DNA from 4 places in the Peribacillus sp. FSL K6-1552 genome. Region 1 is predicted to be linked to each of the others. Evidence: riboswitches for the same ligand, from Rfam matches in the RefSeq annotation. Region 1 holds a riboswitch; each other region holds the start of a gene.

What was found. Region 1 has a riboswitch for cobalamin ahead of NST21_RS12520 (energy-coupling factor ABC transporter permease). Riboswitches for the same ligand answer to the same signal wherever they lie in the genome.
Region 2: another riboswitch for cobalamin. It lies ahead of NST21_RS27440 (ABC transporter substrate-binding protein); the one in region 1 lies ahead of NST21_RS12520 (energy-coupling factor ABC transporter permease).
Region 3: another riboswitch for cobalamin. It lies ahead of NST21_RS05540 (ribonucleoside-diphosphate reductase subunit alpha); the one in region 1 lies ahead of NST21_RS12520 (energy-coupling factor ABC transporter permease).
Region 4: another riboswitch for cobalamin. It lies ahead of metE (5-methyltetrahydropteroyltriglutamate--homocysteine S-methyltransferase); the one in region 1 lies ahead of NST21_RS12520 (energy-coupling factor ABC transporter permease).

What each region holds. Positions count from the first base shown of each region.
Region 1 is NZ_JBBOST010000001.1:2,581,788-2,587,894, forward strand. It holds gene NST21_RS12500 (YozQ family protein) at 1-112, shown strand, start outside; gene NST21_RS12505 (energy-coupling factor ABC transporter ATP-binding protein) at 301-1,146, opposite strand; gene cbiQ (cobalt ECF transporter T component CbiQ) at 1,165-1,941, opposite strand; gene NST21_RS12515 (energy-coupling factor ABC transporter substrate-binding protein) at 1,925-2,239, opposite strand; gene NST21_RS12520 (energy-coupling factor ABC transporter permease) at 2,241-2,984, opposite strand; cobalamin riboswitch at 3,161-3,356, opposite strand; cobalamin riboswitch at 3,569-3,758, shown strand; gene NST21_RS12525 ((2Fe-2S) ferredoxin domain-containing protein) at 3,910-4,278, shown strand; gene cobJ (precorrin-3B C(17)-methyltransferase) at 4,293-5,948, shown strand; gene NST21_RS12535 (sirohydrochlorin chelatase) at 5,967-6,107, shown strand, end outside.
Region 2 is NZ_JBBOST010000001.1:5,710,215-5,716,321, forward strand. It holds gene NST21_RS27430 (heme ABC transporter ATP-binding protein) at 1-1,049, opposite strand, end outside; gene NST21_RS27435 (FecCD family ABC transporter permease) at 1,055-2,110, opposite strand; gene NST21_RS27440 (ABC transporter substrate-binding protein) at 2,073-3,041, opposite strand; cobalamin riboswitch at 3,220-3,396, opposite strand; gene NST21_RS27445 (polysaccharide deacetylase family protein) at 3,484-4,347, opposite strand; gene NST21_RS27450 (ABC transporter ATP-binding protein) at 4,482-5,327, opposite strand; gene NST21_RS27455 (FecCD family ABC transporter permease) at 5,324-6,107, opposite strand, start outside.
Region 3 is NZ_JBBOST010000001.1:1,140,191-1,146,297, forward strand. It holds gene NST21_RS05535 (ribonucleotide-diphosphate reductase subunit beta) at 1-687, opposite strand, end outside; gene NST21_RS05540 (ribonucleoside-diphosphate reductase subunit alpha) at 727-3,024, opposite strand; cobalamin riboswitch at 3,162-3,342, opposite strand; gene NST21_RS05545 (manganese-dependent inorganic pyrophosphatase) at 3,636-4,565, shown strand; gene NST21_RS05550 (hypothetical protein) at 4,696-4,842, opposite strand; gene NST21_RS05555 (SulP family inorganic anion transporter) at 4,925-6,107, opposite strand, start outside.
Region 4 is NZ_JBBOST010000001.1:773,064-779,170, forward strand. It holds gene metE (5-methyltetrahydropteroyltriglutamate--homocysteine S-methyltransferase) at 1-1,703, opposite strand, end outside; cobalamin riboswitch at 1,859-2,049, opposite strand; gene NST21_RS03620 (potassium channel family protein) at 2,341-2,760, shown strand; gene bcp (thioredoxin-dependent thiol peroxidase) at 2,823-3,293, shown strand; gene NST21_RS03630 (aminopeptidase) at 3,305-4,414, shown strand; gene NST21_RS03635 (hypothetical protein) at 4,563-4,844, shown strand; gene NST21_RS03640 (NAD(P)-dependent oxidoreductase) at 5,047-5,247, shown strand; gene perR (peroxide-responsive transcriptional repressor PerR) at 5,447-5,890, shown strand; gene NST21_RS03650 (YgzB family protein) at 5,996-6,107, opposite strand, start outside.

The sequences.
Region 1 (6,107 bases):
CGAGCAAGTTTCGGATACTTATACGGAAGGTGAAATGCAATCTGTAGTTGATGATGTAGACGGAAAGAATATAGAGATTAAAGGGGAAGAGGCTGAAGAAGAAAGCCAATAAAATAATTAGGGAGAAATACCAGAGCATTACATGAGCTTACAAGAGGGATACTTTGCAGCTACTTGTTTTTCTCTGAGGTTAAAACTATCCAGATATTGGAGTACCGACTCAATTGCCTGGATAGTGAAGAATATCTCCATTTTATCCCCTAGTCTGTTGACCTAATGAAACAGGCTAGGGATTGCTTCTTAATTAACCTTTTCAATCTCCATTTTTTGAAGTAATTCTTCTTTCGTTCTAGGGGCAGGGTCTTCTTCTGTGAATATCTTTGATTGAATAAGTGATTGAAACATTTCAAATATCCATGGTTTTTCTAAATGTGCTTGATACAAAAGGTCTTCATGATGAAAAATAGTGACAGGATCTCCTTGATATATGACCTTTCCATCGTTCATGACAATGATTTCGTCAGCCCATTGATAGGCTAAGTTAACATCATGGGTTGATAAAATAATTGTTTTATCAGGGAGATGGATGTTATCCAAAAGAGCCATAATCTGTTTGGAAAAATAAGAATCCAATCCCGCCGTAGGCTCATCTAGGATCCAGACTTCGGGTTCCATGGCTAACACACCAGCTATGGCAACACGCTTCTTTTGTCCTAAACTCAAAAAATGGGTGGGCTTATCTTTCAATTCTGTTACTTCTGTTTGGGCCATCGCCCATTCAACTTTCTCCCGCACGACATCTCTTTCCCAACCTAAGTTCATCGGTCCAAACGATATATCCTGTTGAACATTAGCGGAAAAAAGTTGTGAATCCGGGTCTTGAAAAACGATTCCGACCTGTTTTCGTAATAGTAATAATGTTTTTCTGTCATATTTTAATTTCTTTCCCTTAAATTTGATGGATCCTGTTGTTGGCTTTAAAAGACCGTTTAAATGTTGGAATAAAGTTGACTTACCGGCACCGTTATTGCCTAATAAAGCAATTTTTTTACCTTTTTGAATAGTTAGAGAAAGATCTTTTAATGCGAACGTCCCATCTGCGAATTGATGGGTGAGGCCATCTATATTAAAAATATGTTCTTCCATTATCGAACTGCCCCCAATTTATATATATCTATAAATAAAGAATAAGCTTACTAGAGTTACAATGGTAATCAGCCAATTACGAGAGGAATAAGTGTAAGAGTCATCGATAAATGAAATATTCTCTTGATACCCTCTTGCGTTCATTGCCATCGTTAATTGTTCAGAGCGCTGAAACACTCCTAAAAACAGGGAAGATATGAGTAACCCGAGAGATCGAATTCCCTTCCTCACTGAACTATACCCAAGCCGTGATGACTGTGATTGATGAATGGCCATAGCTGTATCTAAAAAAATAAAGATGAAGCGATAAGTTAATTCGATTAAATCAATCAGCAATGAAGGCAGTTTCAGCTTACGCAATACATATAGTATAACTGTGATGGGAGTAGTTAAGGTTAGGAAATATAAACAGCTGATACTGCTTAATACGACAACGATTAGACCAATTACCGTTTTTATACTGTCTTCGCTGATAAATATTTGCCAGCTGCCGAAATTCCAGGACCACCATACATTTGGTATTGAAGTAAATTTACTTGCGACTGAAAAAAGGATGGTAATTGTACCTGATAGTACAAAAAATCCAGGTAATAAGAGTAATTTTAGATAATAAGAGATTGGGATTTTTGCCCCGAAAATGATAAAAGCACTCATCACTGTAAAGGTGATGAGTGAGACGGTCGTATCCCTCACTGCTAAAGAAAACAACAAAAGGGAGAGGGCAAAAATCATTTTCTCTAAAGGATGTACATGCTTTAGCCGGTTGAAATAGGCGTATTTATCTATGAGTAACATGTTTTGCCTGTTCGTCCTTTTCTTGAACGGCCTGTTTATTTTTTTGTCGCATAACGCCGATGAAGTATCCTATGAATCCGGCGCCAATCGCGGCTTGGAGAGCAAACAATAAGCTTTCGGTTTCTGCACCTGGCGGCTCCCAGATACTGTTGAACCAAGGCTTATATTCCGGTTGGATTTTAGTGATGGCTTCTTCCGCCACTCCATCAGCTCCACCAAATTCTGTTCCTTGTTGGGTGATTAACGGAATTATAGCAAGTATGACGACTAGAAAAAGCAACAATAAACTTTTTTTCATGCTAACGAGCCTCCTTAGATAACACTCGCAGTAATTTCAATTCGCCTAGATTGTATTTCTTCAAGAAATTCATGACAACGACTGTCAATAAACCTTCACTGATTGCTAAAGGTATTTGGGTAAGGGCAAAGATTCCTGAAAATTTAGTGAATGAGGCCATAAATCCACCTACCTCCGATGGGAAAGCTAAAGCAAGTTGTACAGAAGTTATCACATAGGTGCCCAAATCTCCGAAAGCTGCTGCTAAGAAAACAGCAAGAGAAAAGGACCAACCTAATTTAGTAGCGCCTTTGAATACAAAATAAGCAATGAACGGTCCGCAAACAGCCATGGAAAATGCATTGGCTCCTAGAGTAGTTAGTCCTCCATGAGCTAGTAATACAGCTTGAAATAACAGAACAATAGAACCGACGACACTCATGGCCAGTGGCCCAAACAAGATTGAACCTAAGCCGACGCCGGTAGGGTGTGAAGAGCTTCCTGTAACGGAAGGGATTTTTAGGGCTGATAAAATAAAAACGAATGCGCCGGACAGACCCAGCATCATTTTTGTTTCTGGGTTTTCCTTCACTTTAGACCTAATGGAACGGTAACCCAAGATTAAAAATGGAAGTGTCACAGCCCACCAGAATATCGCCCATTCGATCGGTAAGAAGCCCTCCATAATATGCATGGCCATTGCTTTCTTTGGTACGAAGAGTAGTAAAATGACAAAATAAAGTATTTTCCAATTGGCTTTTTTCATTTGTTCTCCTTTCAACGCTTTTATTTTTAATGATTAAAGCTGAGAAGAGAAGTGGCGGGCAACATAAAAAGCACTTCTCTCAAAAAGAAAGAAGTGCGTAATGAACAGTAAGTTTGCAGCATAATACAAATATTAGCTTATCTGCCTGATCCGCACACCCATCCTCGTAGGTTGAAACAGTTTCACGCTTCATGGCAGGTCTCCTGGCTCTGGATCATCATCCTCATACATCCTTCCCATCTCGTTTGACAGTGGATTATTCTTTACGTATTAGGACTTCCCTTTACAGTGGCGGGACCGCGTCGGATTTACATCGACTTCCCTATTAAGCTAAATTCCGAGGAATCTAGCACCATAAAACTTATGTAATTTTTTGAAAATTCTCGTTTATTGTACCATAAAGCAATGATTCCATCTACACTCTATTCATATTTTTTTTTGAGAAGGATAAAATCGCAGAGAGGATAGGCATGAAGCTGGATTTTCACCATTAAACTTTTCAAAACAGTCGGAATAAACTATTGAATTTTAAAAAAGTTGTTATATGATAGATAAAGTTAACTAGAAATATATTATTATAAAACCAAATATTTCAATTTAAAAGTGCTCTTGTATGAACACGCAAGGGATAATAGGGAAATCGGTGAGAATCCGATGCAGCCCCCGCTACTGTAACGCTGATGAAATTGTCGATAACCACTGGCCTAGAGCTGGGAAGGGACAAAAGTAAATTGAAGCGTAAGCCAGGAAACCTGCTTTTAAAATTGTGTGATACTTTTCGGAGGGAAAGGTAGAAGGACTATGGAGATTTTGAGAGTTTCACTTTGCTTGCTGGAGGCTCCCTTTTCATATAGTTTTTTTAAAACCTTAACTCTAACAGTTAAGGTTTTTTATTTTGCCTTTTCTCAGATTTAGGAGGAAGAAGATGACAACTTGGAACTTAAAAGGCACAAACTCGCATCTTTTGATTTGTAACGGCAGCAGTTGCATGAAAAAAGGTGGCGAAGAAATAACGCAAGCAATTCGTGATGAAATTACTTCACAAGGTCTGAATCAAAAAATTCATACTACTAGAACTCGCTGTAACGGAAGGTGTAAGGATGCCTGCGTTGTGATTGCTTATCCTCAAGGGACATGGTATCGAGTGGATTCACCTGATTTTGGACGAGAGATTGTCCATAATCTCGATGATGAGAAGTTTATTCCACAGATGATTTACCAATTTACTAATGGAGAAATGACTCCTAATCCAGATTTTCCAGCTCAAACAGGAATTTCAAAAGACAAGTCGTAAAAGGAGATGTCTAAATGAGTACAAACGGTAAATTATTTGTCGTTGGCTTTGGACCAGGGAATTTTGAACATATTACCAAACGTGCTGTAGAAGCCCTTCAAGAAAGTGACTTCATCATTGGTTACAAAACATATGTGGAACTTATACAGGGCCTTCTTACAGATCAAACGATTATAAGTACAGGTATGACTGAAGAAGTATCACGTGCACAAGAAGCAGTGAAACAGGCGGAGTTGGGAAAGAAAGTAGCTGTAATTTCGAGTGGTGATGCAGGGGTATACGGAATGGCAGGGCTGGTTTATGAAGTATTGATTGAAAAAGGCTGGAAAGAAGAAACGGGAGTAGCCATTGAAATCATTCCTGGTATTTCTGCCATCAATTCATGTGCGTCTTTACTTGGTGCACCTGTCATGCATGATTCCTGTACCATCAGCCTCAGTGACCACTTAACGCCTTGGGATCTGATTGCCAAAAGAGTGGAGGCTGCAGCAATGGCTGACTTTGTCATTGCACTTTATAATCCTCGAAGCGGTAGACGGACTAGGCAAATTGTTGAAACACAGAACATTTTACTGCGTTACCGCTCGCCCGAAACACCTGTCGGATTGGTAAAAAGTGCTTATCGCGATCGTCAGGATATTGTGATAACCAATTTGAAAGACATGTTAAATCACGATATAGGGATGCTAACGACCGTCATTATTGGAAATTCATCTACCTTTTTATATGATGACAAAATCATCACGCCACGTGGATATCAAAGAAAGTATACATTGAATTCGGAAAAGCAACCATTGAAGCCGCATCAACGCTTGCAAAAAGAAGCAGAACCTTGGGCATTAGATCAAGAAACGGGTTCTATGCAGGAAGCGTACACCGAGGCGACTGGCGGAGTTGGATTGCTTACAAAAGCACCAGAAAAAAAGAGCACTTCTTTTGAAGTGGCAATGGAAGCCCTCACAAGAGTTAAGGGTCAAACCGTTCAGCAATCAATTACGCCGATTGTTCAGCAAAAAATTGAGTCGGTATTCGAGCTTGCCGTTAGCCCAGGTGTGGCGAACAAGCAATTTACTCCGAAACAAATGATGACACTTGCAGAAGTTGTTGGAGAAAAGGGAACGATGGAATACACGCCAAATCATAAAATCGTTTTAAAGATTCCTACAACAGATCCAGAAGTTATTACTGGAAAATTGCAATCAGCAAACTTTTTATTATCGCCAATTGGGGATGTATTGACTTTAAAAGCCTGTGATTTCTGTGATGGTGAAAAAGTGGAATCCATTCCTTACGCGGATGAAATACAGAGGGTGCTTGGTGGGATTGATATGCCTAAGGAACTGAACATTGGTTTTAATGGGTGTGGAATGGCTTGTTATAGTGCAGTGATGGATGATATCGGGATCGTTTTCCGAAAAGGGAAATTTGATTTATTCCTTGGAGCGAAACCTGTTGGCAGAACGGCTCATCCTGGTCAACCAGTTGCAGAAGGAATTGAACCGGATCAACTAGTTGAATTAATTACAAACATTGTCAACGAATATAAACAAAATGCTCATCCTAATGAACGACTATTTAAATATTTCAAACGGGCGAAAAAGATACAGGGCTATTTATATCAAGACATTGCTCCCAAAATAAAAATAGAGCCTGCGCCTTGTGAAGACTAATCAAGAGGGGGATAACAAATGAAAGCAGTATTATTCGTAGGACATGGAAGCAGACTAGCTTCTGGAAACGAAGAAGTTATTCGTTTTATTAAAAATATGATTCCGACAATGGACGACTCTTTATTAATTGAAACATGCTTCTTGGAATTTGCCACGCCA
Region 2 (6,107 bases), 3.1 Mb from region 1:
GTATCGAGAAAGACAGCTGTCATCATTCCGACCGTTTCCTGCGGTTCAAAACCGTGTGTTTTTAAAAAGTCAGCCATTTCAGCAAAATGATCCTCGTAATTATAATCACGATGGACATGCCTATTCACGAAATGTTGATGCCAGCCCGTTCCTGAACCGGTCACACCAGAAGACATCGTTCTAAGCGGAATTGGTGAATTCAATTGAATTATTTCGTTGCCAACCGTCAAATAGGTTTCATCAATTTCCAAAGGTGCGAAATCACAGACATGCTTTTCCGGGACAATGAACATTTGCGGCTTCGGAAGGGCAGGATGCGGATGTTTTTCAATCGTCGTCCGGTATACCTCCTGAATCCGTTCCTGTTGGAGCACTTCATTCGGCACATTAATGACTTTAATTTGTCCTTTTTCAAGCAACATCAGCCGATCACAGTACAAGCCGGCCAAATTCAAGTCATGGAAGATTGAGATAACTGTTAACTCCAGCTCCTTGGCCATTTTCCTCATTAAATCAAGAAGCTCCTTTTGATAGGAAAGATCCAAGTGGTTCGTTGGTTCATCTAAAAAAAGAATTTCCGGTTCTTGGGCAAGTGCTTGTGCCAGTAAGACCCGCTGTCTCTCACCGCCTGATAATCGTTCAAAATGAAGATCCTGAAAATCCGCGACTCCCGTTTGCTTCATCACACGTTGGACAATCACCTCATCCTCAGAAGTCCAACTATGAAACCAGCCTGTTTGGTGAGCATAACGGCCAAGAGAAACAGTCTCTTTTACCGTATAAGAAAAGGCTAATGAGGAATGTTGAGGCAACACGGCTATAACTTGTGCAAGTTGTTTGGCCGAATACTCCTTCAAGTCTCTTCCCCTTATTCGTATGCTTCCTACCTTATAATCGAGAACCCCGCTAAGCATACTTAATAGCGTCGTTTTTCCGCTGCCATTTGGACCGAGAATCCCAAATAATTCCCCTTTATGTACGTCAAAAGAGACAGAGTCCAAAACAGCTTTATTGCCATATCCACCTGTTAACCCTTTAACTTCAAGCATGAATTCTACCCTTCTCTCCGTCTCTTTAATAAAATCAGGGCAAATGCCGGGGCCCCGATAAGTGAGGTAATTACACCAATCGGCAGTTCCGAAGGCGCAATGATCGTCCTTGCTACAAGGTCAGCCAAAATTAAAAATCCGCTTCCTACGAGCAAAGATAACGGCAACAAATGCTTATGATCTGGCCCCCAAATCCTACGAACCAAATGAGGAATAACCAATCCTACAAAGCCAATCGTTCCCGAAACAGCAACGGCTGCCCCAGTTAATATCGAACCAGCTATCAGAATCCACATTTTTCTCCGCTGAACATTCACACCCAAATGCTTTGCACGATCTTCCCCAAACGTCATCGCATTCAATTCTTGGGTATTCATAATCAAGATCAACGAACCAATGATAAAAAACGGCAAAATAATCGCGATATAATTCCAGCCGCGCATTGAAACGCTTCCCATCAGCCATCCGATGATTTGTCTTAATTCCTCGCCCGTCAACGCAATCATTAATGAGATGAAGGCACTTAAAAACGAGCTGAAAATGATTCCGGTTAAAATAATTGTTTCTACTTTCATCGATCGATCCATTTTTCTCGCAAAAGTTAGCACACAGAAAATCGTAAGCAATGAAAACATAATACTTAACGTCGGTAGGGTATATAAACCGATCAACGGCAATGATATATTCAAAAACAATGTCAATACAGCGCCTACTGATGCTCCTGATGAAATCCCTAATGTGTAGGGGTCAGCAAGCGGGTTCCTGAGCAGTCCCTGAAAGGCTGCCCCGGCAATCGCAAGCGAAGCCCCAACCAAACCTGCAAGTAATACACGTGGCAGGCGGATGTTCATTACGATATTCGTCAGCATCACATCTGGCTCAACTGAGATTGGTAAATGAAAAAATTCCTTGCCGATAATTTGTATAAGCGCGGGAATCGGTACTGACACCGAACCAAAGGAAATGCCAATCGTCATTGCGAAAAGCAAAAACAATAACGCAATCAAATAAGCAAACGCCCACTTAGTTGTCAAATAGGTTCGGATAGACTGATTTGGCAAGTTCCTCTACTCCCTCTATTAAGCGTGGACCAGAACGGGTCACTAAGTCAGAATGGACATCAAAGACTTGACCATCCTTAACAGCAGCTACATCTTCCCATCCTTTTCGGCCCGTCACTTCACTGACTGGATCTTTTGTATAATAACCATATGTTGTAATAATGACATCCGGATTTGCAGCAATCATAGACTCTTCATCAATTTTCGCCCACCCGTCCAATTCGGCTGCTGCATTTTCCGCTGAAATTATGTTAAGCATTTCATTCATGAATGTATTTTTTCCAGGTGTATAAATATCCGGTGATGGCGAAACCTCTACTAGAACGGTTTTTCTTTCCTCATCCTTAACGGATTTAGCTTTTTCCTGAATTTCCTTCAGTTTCGTTTTCATATTCGCAACGATTTCTTTTGCCTTATCATGTTCTCCCGTTGCCTGTCCAATCATATCAATAGACTCATACACTTCGTCAAAGCTTTGTGCATCATTGACTACAAGGACATCTATTCCAGCATCCTTAAGCTGCTGCAATCCCTCATTCGAATTATGGGCACTGGATGCATGAGCAAGAACAAGATCAGGCTTTAAGGAAACGATTAACTCCGTGTTCATTTCCATTCCGCCAACTTTTTCAATTTCTTTCGTTTCTTCCGGGTAATTATCATTGTCGGATACACCAACAACCTTTTTACCCAAACCAAGTGCAAAGACCACTTCTGTATTACTTGGTATCAATGTAACAATTTTCTTTGGTTGTTCTTCTATCGTTACTTTTTCACCCGTTGCATCTTTTATCGTAATCGGGAAAGCTTGGTTTTCAGTATGATTCGTTTGTTGCTTTTCTTTCGTTCCTTCTTTTGATGTATCATTGCAACCAACCATCATACCTGCAGTTAGTAACATCACTAGAATCAGACCATAGATTTTCTTCATTTTACATCCCTCACAATCTTTTAATTCAATTTCCGACCACCTAAAGAAAACGCACCCTGAAGTGAAGAGGCGAATTTCAAAACAAAAGCATCTCCCGTCAAACGGAAGATGCTTGTATGGCAACAATATAATTACGGACTCAGAAGGTCTGCCACACACCTTCCCATCCGCGTAGGTTACAGGTGTACGAATCTTGGCAGGTCTCCTGGCTAATGGTCATCGTCAACGGCACCTTCCCATATCTCACATACAGTGGTACACAACCGCTAACTCCCATTTACAGTGGCGGGACCGCGTTGGTATTTCACCAACTTCCCTTTTAAGTCATTAAGACACCAAATCGTTCATATGTATATAATTTTCACTGCTTTTCATTATACACTATGTAAGAAATGATTATTATATGATTTTTCAGACTGATTCCGAAATACCTTGTCTTCAATTAATAACGTGATGCATTTTCAATCAGCGCTGCAAACCCATCGACTGACAATCCGGGTGAAATCCGAACTCGGTGCAGTGCATGCATCCCTTGGTCCCTTGAAGCTCCACCAGCTTCGGTGGTTACTGCCATCTTGTATCCAGCTTCTTCTGACAACCTAAGGCTCTCCTCGTTATACCGTCCAACAGGATATGAAAGTACTGTCGTGTCCTGTTGGAGAATACGATCGAATAAATCCTTTGACTGGACCATTTCAGCTTCCTGCTGCCCTACCGTCATACGGTTAAGCTCAAGATGGTTGATAGTATGACTTTCAATAGAAATCCCATTCTCGCTCATCTCCACCATTTGTTCTTCCGTCAGGTGATGACTTTTTTCAATAGATTTCCCGATCATAAAAACAGTTGCTTTCATATTATATTCTTTTAATATAGGAAAAGCCTCCGTGTAATTATCTGTATAGCCATCATCAAAAGTAAGCCAGACACACTTTTCACTTGGCATCCGATTTTCCGTTAAAACAAGAAATGCTTCCCTAGGGGATAATGTATAGTAATCATTCTCCCGAAGCCAGTTCATTTGTGATTGAAATTCCTCTCTTGGTACCCGAAGGTTATTACCTTCAGAAATGCTATGATACATCAATATTGGAAGTTGAACCGTGGACTCGGCTCTTATCCAGTTTCTCGTATCGATTTGTTCAGGATATAATCTGTCCTCCGAATTCTGCCCGGCGTCATTCTCCGCTGCTGCAACCACTTCAATGTTATCTTCCGCAATCGGTGCAGCAGTCTTTGTACCTATATTCTCTAAAACCCCTTGTGAACATGCAGGCAAAATTAAAATTCCCAGCAATGCTACCATCAATAAAACTCTGTATTTTCCCACTATCATTCTCCTAATTTTTTCTAGCATAATAGTACCAGAAAACTAGTAAATAATAAAGTATTCCATTTAGCGCAAAAAAAGGCAACCCGGTGGCTACCCTTTTTTCTGGATTAAAAACTAGTAAATCGACAAGTACTTTGATCACGCGGAATGCCTAAATCTTTCGGCACCATCGTTTCAATCAAAAAGTTCTCATCTTCTTCATAAATAATCTTCTTCATTTCAATTCCGAAGTATTCCTTCATCCGGGATTCTGTCATGACTTCCTGGACTTCCCCGTAAACGACCGGCTTTTGTTTTGCTGTCATTAACACATGGTCAGCAAGGAAAAACGCATGGTTTGGGTAATGCGTGTTTATGATACAAGAGATTTTCTTTTCTTGTGACAAACGCTTTAATGTCTGTAAAATCACAACCTGCTTTTGAACATCAAGATGGGATTCCGGTTCATCGAGAATGAGCACTTCCGGGTCTGATACCAGCGTACGTGCAATCAATGCTAGTTGCAGCTCACCACCACTGACTGTATTGCAGGACTTCCCAGCAAGATGGCCAATCCCTACAGTTTCCAGGGCTAGGTGAGCGGCTTCACGGTCCTTCACGGAAGGCTGGGCAAGCGCACTGATGTATGGGGCTCTTCCCATAATTACCAATTCTTCGAGTGTAAAACCAAATACCATTTTATGCGCCTGCGGAACATAGCCAATCCGTTTCCAGACTGTTTTGCGTGAAAGCGAAGGAAGCGGCTTTCCATCAATGAGCGTTTGACCTTTTTTCCAGTCCAGAAGACCTGTGATGCATTTTAACATCGTTGTCTTTCCTGCACCGTTTGGTCCTAGTATCGCCATTATCTCTCCGTCATTCAGCGAAAAGTTAATGTCTGTTTGGTAAAGGTAAGGAACTTCTTCTTTTTTCCGAGCATAAAAGTAATTTCCTCCCTGCACCTCGATTCTCATGACCAGCCACCTCCTGTTTTTCTAAGCAATATTGCGAAAAATGGTGCACCTATAATTGCCGTCAAGATTGAGAGTGGAATTTCTGTAGCCGTTACCGAGCGGGCCAGATTATCAATCAACAATAAATAGGCTCCACCGATTGAAAGAGATACTGGTAAGACTAGTTGATTGTTATTACCAACTAGCATTCTTGCAACGTGAGGAATAATTAACCCAACCCAACCAATGATACCGCCTATCGCAACTGAAGCAGCAGTAATAAGTGTTGCGCCAAAAATAACTGTCCACTTCAAACGTGTTACTGGAATACCAAGTGATTTAGCTTCATCCTCAGGCAACGTCAATAAATTTATTCTCCAACGAAGGGAATATAGAATCAGAATGCCCACAAGGATAATCGGTCCCCCGATATACAAGTCCTTATATGTTGCCGTACCAAGACTCCCCATCAGCCAGTAAGTAATCGCTGGCAGTTTTGCTTCCGGGTCAGCGACGAATTTTATCAAGGAAATCAACGCCTGGAATAATGCCGATGTAACAACACCAGCCAGAACGAGCATGAAAACAGGTGAATCTTTTTTTCCGCTAATCACGAAGGTAAAGACGATTGCCGCTAGGCCGAAACCAAGTGCCATCACTTGTGTAGCGAAGCCATGACCTAGTAATAGAATCCCAAGGGAAGCGCCAAACCCGGCACCAGCCGAAACCCCAAGGATATCCGGACTAACCAACGGGTTGCCAAACATACCTTGGAATGAGGCACCTGCGATTGAAAGACCA
Region 3 (6,107 bases), 1.4 Mb from region 1:
CATTCCAATGAAATCGAAGTGAACCATTTCATCGCGATGTATATAGGAAATCATTGTAGCCGAACCAGTCATTAGGTTTTGACGCCCTAAGTTGTAATAGAAGGCGAATGCCAGGTAGAAATAAATACCTTCGAGGTTCGTGGAATGGATGAGTGCTTCAAATAAGTGTTGAGGACTAGGATCGTCCACAAACGTTTGATAGGCATCCACAATCGGTTGATTCCGCTTTATCACTTCCGGGTGTTCTTTAATGCGGTCGAAAAGTTGTTTTTGCTTGCCTACCGGAATCAAGGAAGCAAGGATATAGGAATAAGATTCATTATGAATAGATTCCTGCTGGGCCATGTTGGCCAGGATCGCTTTTGCTGCCGGGTCTTTGATGTAACGAAGGATTTCCACTAAAGTCGGCGTTTGAAGGCTGTCCATTCCTGCAATCATCGTAAGGATATCAAGGAAAGCATCCTGGATATCTTCATCTAATTCGCCCCACTGCTTTTTATCCTGAATCATGTTCACGCTCGAAGGCTTCCAAAAGTTATTGATGAGTTGTGTATACGTATCATAGAATTTTTCATACTGAATATCGTTCCAAAGAAGAAAGCCTGAAGCTTCCCCTTTGAATACGCCCGTTGCTTTAGTTGGATGCGTAGGTTCGAGCATCCGGATTTTTTTGATATGATTGGTCATTCGTAAAACTCCTTTAAAAATAGATTACTGATTTGATCGTTAACTTGAGCAACTTTCGCAGGCATTATCATATTCAGATGAAGTGGAACGAACATAATATGTTGATTTTAATCCGCTTTCCCATGCTGTTAAATGGATATCCAATAGAACTTTAGCCTTGATTGTGTTGTGGACATACAGGTTAAAGCTGATAGCTTGGTCAATATGACGCTGACGGGCTGCATTTTGTCTGATGCTTTCCAGTTGGTCCAAGTTAAATCGTGTTTTTTTATAATATTCATACGTATTAGGCGTCAATCCGGGTGCTGTCACTTTGAATTTGAAGTTTTTCTTTTCTTCATAAAATTCAATTTCATATAAGGGATCGATTCCATCAGTGGAGTTACCGATTTTAGCCGTTGATGAATTAGGTGCAATGGCCATTAAATATCCATTACGGGTACCGTGTAGCTGCACATTTTCTTTTAAATCCATCCATTTTTCATCAGTATAGTCACGAAGTTCGAAATATTGGCCTGTTTGCCAATCAGATCCTTCAAAATATGGATACGTTCCTTTTTCCTTAGCCAATTCATTGGACGCTTTGATTGTTAAGTAAGCAATTTTTTCGTATAAAGTATCAGCATATTGAACGGCCTCATCTGATTCCCAATATATATTCTGGGTGGCAAGTAAATGATGCCATCCAAATGTTCCTAAGCCAATTGCCCTGTAACGCTTGTTTGAGATGGATGCTTGCTTGACCGGAAGATTGTTCACATCAATGACGTTATCGAGCATGCGGATCTGAATCGGAATCAATCTTTCTAATACATCGCTACTTACCGCGCGAGGCAGGTTAATGGAAGAAAGGTTACATACAACGAAATCGCCGCTTTTACGAACTACAACTACATCGCCATCTTCAGTTTCGTATTCATCCGTGATCGTTGAAGGGCTTAAGTTTTGAGCAATCTCTGTGCAAAGGTTGGAACAATAAATCATTCCTTTATGTTTATTAGGATTCTTACGGTTCACTTCATCACGGTAGAACATATAGGGTACGCCTTCTTCTAGCTGAGAAATCATAATGCTTTTCATAATGTCCATCGCGTTGATTTTTTCAAAGCTATAGCTAGGAAGTGTGCCATTTTCCGCAGCCTCCACAGCTTGAGCGTAATGATTTCTGAAGCTTCCTTCGCCTTTTTTCTCGTCATAAAAATCTTCGAGTGAGAATCCAAGGGTTTGCTTTACGGTATGTGGGTCGAAAAGATACCATTCTTTCCGATCGCGTACGGCTTCCATGAACAGATCAGGAATACATACACCTGTAAAAATATCATGAGCTTTCAACCGGTCATCACCGTTTTGTGTCTTTAAGTCAAGGAAACTCATGATATCTTTATGCCAGGCATCCAAATAAATCGCGATTGCTCCTTTACGCTGGCCCAATTGATCGACGCTGACAGCAGTCTGGTTAAACAAACGGATCCAAGGGGTTGTGCCTGAACTGTTTCCAGAAAAACCACGGATATCAGAACCAAGTGAGCGGATTTTACCGACATAAAGTCCTACACCACCGCCGAATTTAGATACTTTAGCGGCATCGTAGTTGGATAGATAAATGCCATCAATAGAATCTTCAATCGCGTCAATAAAGCATGAACTTAACTGACCGTGAGTTTTTCCTGCGTTTGATAGGGTAGGTGTCGCGACGGTCATATACAGATTGGACATCGCCCAGTATGCCTCTTTGACAAGTTGCAGGCGGTGTTCTGTTTTTTCCATTCTCATAATTTCCATAGCGATGATCATGAAGCGCTCCTGAGGCAGTTCGTAGACCTTGTCTTTTTTCGGACGGGCTAGGTAGCGGTCGTTTAATAAGTAGATGCCGATATAAGAAAATAGTTTATCTTTTTCCGGATCGATCACTAAGCCTAATTCTTCAATTTCTTCTTTGGAGTAAGAGTCGAGTAGTTCGGGTTTATAAATCGGGTAGCGTTCCCCCTCTTGCTGTTGAGAGAGTCCTGCGATTAATTCATAGAACGGTCCGTAGCTCACGTTCTCATAACCGCGATTCGCTTGTGCATCCCTGTACATCGTATTCAAAAGTTCTGCCGCAGCAACAAACGTCCAATCTGGAGCATCTATGTCTACACTTTCGAGAGCAAGCTGGATCAGTTTTTTTGAAGTTTGTTCTTCTGTTGAGTCACTTTTACGATCTAGCCATTTTGTAAAACGCTTTTTGAACTTTTCCATATCTAGCCGGCCTTCGAATTCCTTGGATAACATCTCGAGCTGGATAGAACTTGTTTCTGTGTCATTTTTCACTATAGTAGAGTTATATGTTTGAGTCATGAATAATCCTCCTTGTAAACTTCCGTTAAATAAAAAAATCCGCCCAATAAATTGAGCGGATCAAACGATAGAATAAAAGAGCCATGAAAAAATAGCCATTATACTATCGTTTCATCATCTCAATCCCCGAAGAATAAGAAACGTGAAAAATCCAGGCAGGTCTCCTGACTCATGATCATCCTACTTTGAGTTCTTCCCGTATAAAGAGCTATACAGTGGTTTTCTCATTTCGTCACATTTACAGTTGCGGGGACAGTTCCGGGTTTACACCGGATTCCCTTTTCAGCCATCACTGGCACCTTGGATTACAAATAATTCTATATATAGTTATGTGTGTGGTTTTTAATATCAATATCTAGTATTTCTGCTTATATTATCGTAATCCATATGAGACGATAATTCAACTAATATATTTGATAAAAACCAATCCTTATCTATTGACAAAGTGAGGAGAGAGGGGAAAAGAGTGAAAGAATTAATAGAAAAATGGGAAATTCAAACGCTGAATGTAAGTGATTTTATGTTAAAATAAAGTGTATAGTAAAGGTGGCTCTCCCTTATTGTAATGATGGGGTTCCCGGAAAAATTTTTATTAAAAAGGAGAAATAATCTTGGAAAAAGTATTAGTTTTTGGACATAAAAACCCAGATACAGACACAATTTGTTCAGCTATCGCTTATGCGGATCTGAAAAAACAACTAGGTATCAATGCTGAACCTGTTCGTCTTGGTGAAGTGAATGGTGAAACTCAATATGCATTAGACCAATTCAAATTCGAAGCTCCTCGTCTTGTAGAAAAAGTGGCAGGGGAAGCGGATGGTGTAATTTTAGTCGATCACAACGAACGCCAGCAAAGTGCTGAAGACATTGACCAAGTCCGTGTTTTAGAAGTTATCGACCACCACCGTATCGCTAACTTTGAAACAAGCGATCCTTTATATTACCGCGCAGAACCAGTTGGCTGCACGGCAACTATTTTAAATAAAATCTATAAAGAAAACGGTATTGAAGTGCCTAAAGCAATCGCAGGTCTAATGCTATCTGCCATCATTTCCGATTCTTTATTGTTCAAATCTCCAACCTGCACAGAGCAAGATGTTGCAGCAGCAATGGAATTAGCGGAGATTGCCGGAGTAAATGCTGAAACATATGGCTTAGAAATGTTAAAAGCAGGCGCTGACCTGAGCGACAAAACAATTGCCCAGCTAATTACTCTTGATGCAAAAGAATTCTCTATGGGAACTGCGAAAGTGGAGATTGCTCAAGTCAATGCTGTGGATCCGAACGAAGTTCTTGCAAAACAAGCTGAATTAGAAGCAGCTATTGAAGCTGTTATTGCTACGAAAGAATTAGATTTATTCTTATTCGTTGTAACGGATATATTAACAAATGATTCTGTTGCCTTGGCTCTTGGGAAATCAACGGAAGCAGTTGAAAAAGCTTATAACGTTACATTGAGCAACAACATTGCCGTCTTAGAGGGCGTTGTATCACGTAAAAAACAAATCGTGCCGGTTTTAACGGACATATTCAGTAAATAAAGAGGTGAAAAGGGTGCTCTGAAAACTTCGAGCACCCTTTTTATGTAATATTGTGAGGGTCAACAAATTTCAATCATGTCTATAAAAAAGGACTCAAACAAGCCATTTAAATGACGTTTGAGTCTTTTTTTTAATTCAAAGCTTCCTTCTCTTTTTCATAGGCGATAACAATTAGTTCTTTATTTGCGTCCTGGCCTAGCTTGCTTTCAAAGCTTTTTAGTTCATTCAGTAAATCTTGTGACAGGTTTGCTGCCGTATAATCCTGCTCGGATATCATACTTTTTGCTCCTTCCATCTAGATATATTTCATGTTATCTATTTTGTCGGTTTAAAAAGTTTCTATTCAGCAAAATTTAAACTTAAGATATTTTACTATCATAAGTGGCGAGCTTTTCAAGCAATTGGGAACTTTCATGATCGAGACCAAGCACCTGAACAGATTTACCATGTAGCCGATATTTAAGGACAACCTTATCAACTGCGCCGACTGCAGAAGCATCCCATATTTTTGAATGGGAAAAATCAATGGTGATGGAATCAGCCTTTTCATTTACATCGAACTTGGAAACAAAGTCCTGAACCGAGGCGAAAAATAATTGTCCGGTTATACGATAAATAATTTTCTTAGCCTGAATGTCCTCTGTTTTTTCAACCGACACTTTAGAAATTTTAGCCGAGAAGAAAATCATGCTCAAGAGAACGCCGGCAAATACGCCTTTTGATAAATCATGCGTATAAAGAACAATGATGACAGTTACAATCATTACAGCTGCATCCGTCTTAGGAGCTAGTCCGATCCTCTTCAAGGAAGACCAGTCGAATGTTCCTATTGAAACCATAATCATGACTGCAACAAGGGCTGCCATTGGAATTTTAATAAGGACGTCATTCAGTATCACGATTAAAACCATCAAAAAAGCCCCGGCAACAAATGTTGAAAGCCGACCTCTGCCGCCAGACTTAATGTTAATTCCAGATTGACCAATCATTGCGCATCCTGCCATACCGCCGAAACACCCGGCGATAATATTCGCAATGCCCTGGCCTTTGGCTTCCCTATTTTTGTTGCTATCTGTATCGGTCATCTCATCGACAATTTGAGCCGTCAATAATGATTCAAGCAACCCGACAAATGCAAGTGCTATGGAATAAGGAAAAATGATAGCCAATGTTTCAAATGTAAAAGGAATATCTGGAAGCATGAACATTGGAAGAGCCTCGGTCAATTGCCCCATATCCCCAACAGTACGCACAGTGGCCCCTGTTGTAACTGCTACAATAGTCATGAATATGATAGCGACCAGTGGTGAAGGAATGATTTTGGTGATGCGTGGAAAAAGATAGATGATTGCAAGTGAAACTGCCGTCATGACATACATAATCCACGTTTCACCCACGAAATGAGTAAGTTGGGCCGTGAAAATCAAAATGGCTAGAGAATTCACAAAACCAGTCATAACAGGCTTCGGGATAAACTTCATTAACTTTCCAATTTTGAAGACCCCTAGTAAAACTTGCAGTATACCAGTTAAAATTGTTGCT
Region 4 (6,107 bases), 1.8 Mb from region 1:
CAGTTCAGAATTGTTACAGGACCTGTCAGCATTCCTTTTACTGTTTTCTTCGTCAGGGATTGCGCGTACACACTTTCCCGGACCGTCATCGGCTCGATGAAATGAACATCGCCGTAGATGACAGGCGGTTTTACGCAGCGAGAACCGTAAGATTGTACCCAGCCTTTTTCGAGGAAAACGAATCCGCCCAGTTTATGGCCGAAAAATTCAACCATATCTGTTCGTTCAAATTCTCCATGTACAAGAACATCCAAGCCGATTTCTTCCTGGATATCGATCCATTTGCTGATTTCCTCGTTAACAAATGTTTCATATTGAGCAGCAGTCCATTCTCCTCGTTTGAATTTCCCGCGAGCTTGTTTTACTTCAGCTGTCTGCGGAAAGCTTCCGATTGTTGTTGATGGAAGGAAAGGCAGTTTGAAAAATTCCTGTTGTTTTTGATAACGCTCTTTAAATGGCAGCTGACGGCAGGCTGTTTGACTCTTCGCCTGTTCGACACCAGTTTGGACGTCTTTATGATTTCGCGCATTTGAACTTGCTAACGTTTGAAGTGCTAATTTGTTAGCGGCTACTTTTTCAGCAATTGCTTCGGCACCTTGATTACTACCTTTTACTAGTAGAGTGATTTCTTCAAGCTTCTCATCAGCAAAAGCAAGGGCCTGTTGCACTTCTTTAGTAAGAGCCGTCTCATTACGAACCGTTACTGGTACATGAAGCAGGGAGCAAGAGGGTTGAAGCCAAATTTGGTCTTCGGCTACGGTTTTTGTGATGGTATTGATCAACTGATTCTTTTTCGATAAATCGGAAAGCCATATGTTTTTCCCATCAATCACACCTGCACCGAGCACTTTGTCTTTCGGGAAGCCGAATTCTTGGAGATTACTAAGGTTTTTCCCTTTATCATGGACAAAATCAAGACCGATCCCTTGAACGTGTAATTCAATCACCTCTTGGTAGTGCTCTACTGCATCAAAGTATGTTTGTAGCATGATGTTCAAATTTGGAGCTGCTTCATTCAATTTTTCATATAAGTAAGTAACAGTTTGCATATCATCTTTAGAAATGGATGAAACAAGGGAGGGTTCATCCATTTGCACCCACTTCACGCCTTCTTGTTCTAGCTCTTGCAGAATTTGTGTGTATAAAGGCAGGAGACTAAGGATGATTCCAGGTATATCTTGTTTATTGTAGCCTTTAGACAGAGTAATAAAAGTATAAGGTCCGACTAACACGGGCTTAGCTTCAATTCCTAGTTTTTCTTTGGCTTCGCGATAAGAAGCAAGTGGTTTATTTTCTGTCAAAGTCAGCTTTGACGGTTTTAATTCGGGAACGATATAGTGATAATTTGTATTGAACCATTTCGTCATTTCAGAAGCAACTTCATCCTTGTTTCCGCGAGCCATAGAGTAATATACAGAAAGGGGAACAGTGCCGCCTTTATAGGCTGAATAACGCTCAGGAACAAGACCGAACATTACAGACATATCGAGCATTTGATCATATAAAGTAAAGTCATTGACAGGAATAATATCAATACCTTGGTCCTTTTGCTTTTGTAAGTTGCCTAAACGGATGGCTTCTAGCTGTGCCGTAAACTCCGATTCATCGATTTTTCCGGACCAGTAAGCTTCTAATGTGCGTTTCCATTCACGATCTTCCCCAATTCGCGGGTACCCTAAACTACTACTTTTCAATATTCCCATCCTCCTACATTCTTTTTTCTTTTAATAAAATAACAACAAAAAAAGCACCCCTAACCGTCAAAAGAGAAAGTTAGAAATGCTTAAAATAAAGGGGTATACAAAAACCCCTTAAAATTATAAGGTCCCTAACACTTCCCTATTCTCCGTAGGTTAAAACAGTGTTGTCGAAACAGGCAGGTCTCCTGACTTTAGGAATCTTATTAGCGGCAGGCCTTCCCAATCCGAAAATCAGTGGCATATTGCATAGCGCTAACATTCCTATTACAGTGGCGGGACCGTGCCGGAATTACACCGGACTTCCCTTTTAATCCTAAAAAAATTAGGAACCTATTTCCACATATGAAATTTCACAAACCCGCTGTAAATTAAACTGCAGGCAACAAATATTTATAAAATAAAAACTATTATAAAAATTTAGACAAGCTTATCATATCCCGACTAAAATGGTCAACAAGGAAAAAAGTCTCGGGAAATGGGGGCTGACCCCGCCTTATATCGACAAAACTATTGGTGCACCTAGGTTTGTTTAAGGATGTGAATGTTGGGAAATGGGGTCTGACCCCTAAATAAAGAATATATTGTTTGGACGGGGAGTATGTATAGGGGGAGTGGGTTGTTTTGAAATGAGGCGTGGGGGATGACTTTTTACATCTTGATTGCAGGGATTATTTTTTGCATGGTGATGAGCATTCGAACGTTATTTCTTGTTGAGTCGGGAGGAAAAAAGTTTTCTCTAGAGGATATGCTGTGGCTCGGCAATTTATATGCGACGATATTAGTAGGTTTTGCACTGATTTATTTATTATACGAGCTACAGAATCATTCGGTGATTCTTGATATGGGCAATCGTTTGGACGGCAGTTTTTACGAGCAACTGAAGACTTCTTTTTATTTTAGTGCAATGACAATGTTTTCAGTAGGGTATGGAGATATAGCCCCGATAGGCATGGGCAGGATGATTGCGACAATCCAGGCGTTCATTGGATACACTCTCCCGGCTGCGTTTGTGATCCGGACAGTGATTGACTTAGAGCAGAAGGAAAGGAAGAATAAATGAAAGTTGTGTTTCTTTCAATTATTGGGTACGCTTACCATAATGAAAGAAATGGAGGGGTAAGAATGACTGTTAAAATTGGAGAAAAAGCACCGGATTTTCAACTTCCTGCAAACAACGGTGAAAAAGTTTCCCTATCGGATTTTAAGGGCAAACACGTTGTTTTATATTTTTATCCGAAAGACATGACGCCTGGTTGCACAACGGAGGCCTGTGATTTCCGTGACCACAATGAGCAGTTTGAGGAATTGAATGCTGTCATCATAGGGATCAGTCCAGATCCAGCGGCGCGTCATGAAAAATTTATTGAAAAATATGGGTTACCTTTTCTGCTACTAGCTGACGAAAATCAAGAAGCTGCTGAATTATATGATGTATGGAAATTAAAAAAGAACTTCGGCAAGGAATATATGGGCATTGAACGTTCAACTTTTCTGATTGATAAGGAAGGAACGATAGTTAAAGAATGGCGTAAGGTAAAAGTCAAAGGCCATGTCGAAGAAGCGCTTGAAACTCTTCGTGATCTAGAAAAATAAGGTACAGCCAGATGAAGGATAAGCGAATAACCAAGCTTGCTGAAAGGCTGATTCATCATTCCGTACAATTACAGCCAAAAGAGAGAATCTTGATACGGGGTCATATCAACATGAAACCGCTATTGAAAGAGCTGATTGATGAAACATACAGAATCGGTGCATATCCATATGTCGAACTGGAAGACGATGAAATAAGCCGACACTTGTTAAAAGGGAATGTGAAGGAACAACTTGATACCTTATCACAATGGACTTTGAGGAAATATACTGATATTGATGCGATAATAATCATCTCCAGTGAAGAAAACGATGCTGAATTGGCAGATGTTCCTGCAGAGAGGCATCGTCTTCATGGGGAAGCGATGAAGTCGTCGACTCTTTTCTATGTAAACAATCGGCGTTGGGTTTTACTTAATTACCCGACCGTCAGATTAGCACAAAAAGCCGGTATGAGTTTTAGAAGGTACGAAGACTTTCTATTAAACGTGTGCACAATGGATTACGGGAAAATGGAAGTGGCACTGAAACCGCTTAAGCAATTGATGGAGCGTACTGAAAAAGTCCGGATTGTTTCACCTGGGACAAATCTCACCTTTTCCATTAAAGGAATGCCGGCTGTCATATGCGCTGGAAAAAACAATCTACCTGACGGGGAAGTGTTCACGGCACCCGTAAAAGAGAGTGTTCATGGTAGGGTAGCCTTCAACACACCTTCAACATATCAAGGAATCACCTTTCGTGACATAGTTTTAACCATACAAAAGGGGAAAATCACGAAAGCAGTTTCTAATCAAAATTCTAAAATGAACGAGATTCTCGATGTAGATGAAGGGTCCCGTTTTATTGGGGAATTCGCGCTTGGAATCAATCCATACATTATGGAGCCAATGGACGATATTTTGTTTGATGAGAAAATATGTGGCAGTCTGCATCTAACTCCAGGCCAAGCCTATCAAGAGGCTGATAATGGTAACCGTTCTTCTACGCATTGGGATATGGTTTTGATCCAGCGTCCTGAATATGGCGGTGGTGATATCTACTTTGATGACATTCTGATCCGAAGGGATGGCATTTTTATATTGCCGGAACTAAGTGCTTTAAATCCAAATTTATTAAAATAAAGCCTTTTTTAACAGGGGTAAGGCTTTTGTCCAACTCAAAAAGAGGACACCTGAATATGCTTTATTAAGGGAATACCTCCTCAGAGAAAGTTGCACGGGACATACAGAGCCCGTGTTTTTTTTATGTTAATTAAAAGGTGAGATAAACATGTTAGTACCTTCAACAATTATTCCAAACGAAGACATCCAAAAGCAGATGGAGGATACCTTTCCTGCTTTGAATTTCATTTATCAAGAGGATTGGGGGGATGAACCACTTCGTGAAGCAAAAATCTTAATTACATACGGCGAAGATTTAACAGATGAGACAATTGAGAAAGCACCGAATTTAAAGTGGGTTATGGTCATGAGTGCAGGTATGGAATTAATGCCTTTTAAAGCCATTGAGAAGCGCGGGATTTTGGTAGTACACGATTGGGGTCAATCGTAGCGGAAATCCTGTGCAGCACATTGATCGTCTTTATGGGCTCTTTAAGTTAGTTGATGTATTACCGGAAGCAGATTACATCGTATCTGTTCTGCCAAGTACGATTGAAACAAAGAATCTGTAGCAAAAAGAACACTTTAAAGCTATGAAAGGTTCTGCTGTCTTCGTGAATATTGGATGAGGTGATCTGGTTAAAGAGGAAGTGTTGATAGAGGTTTTACAAAACAGGGAAATTGCTCATGCCATTTTAGATGTATTCGATCCAGAACTTTTAGAAAAGGAACATCCGTTTTGGCGTATGGAAAATGTAATGGTCACACCGCATCTTTCGAGTAAAAGCAGTGAATATTTACATAGAACCTTTTCAATTTTTGAAAAAAACATGCATGAATTCCTGAATAGATAAAAAAGACTTTATCAACGTCATTGATCTATCAAAAGGATACTAGGCACAATTAGAAAATGGGAAAGATTTAAAGGATTAATGAATAAACTAAAAATGAATCGATAAACAGATGAAATATTGACAAAATCAACGTATAAAAGGTACACTATTTATAAATATTATAATTTAATAATTCATACTTAATGAGAAAAAGAGGTGGATGGCGGTGTCTGAAGTTCAGTTAAAAGAAGCGTTGGATTCCCTTAAAGATACCGGTGTAAGAATAACTCCTCAACGCCATGCGATACTTGAATATTTGATAAGCTCTATGTCTCACCCTACCGCAGATGATATATATAAAGCGCTAGAAGGTAAGTTTCCCAATATGAGTGTGGCTACAGTTTATAACAACTTGCGTGTGTTCCGCGAAGTAGGATTGGTTAAAGAACTTACCTATGGTGATTCTTCAGCAAGATTTGATTTTGTAACGACGAATCATTATCATGTAATCTGCCAAACCTGCGGAAAAATTGTAGATTTTGATTACCCGGCATTGGACGAAGTCGAACATTTTGCAGCACAGGTCACCGGTTTCAATGTTAGTCACCATCGGATGGAAATCTATGGAGACTGTACAGAGTGCTCAAAAAAAGAAGCGCATTAAAAAAAGTTCCGCCACTTGGTTGGAACTTTTTTTTTGTTGCAAAAAAATGATACAATTAATCTTGGACCATCTGCCTGGGAGAAATAAGCTCTCTTAAGGGGTTATTTAGTCTTGCAGGCTTTTGCGATTATATTTTTCGTTAAATTCTTCGCCTTCTAACTTTTTATCAAGGGTCAATGGTTCTTCACAATGCATGCAAATATCCACGCGCCCTAAT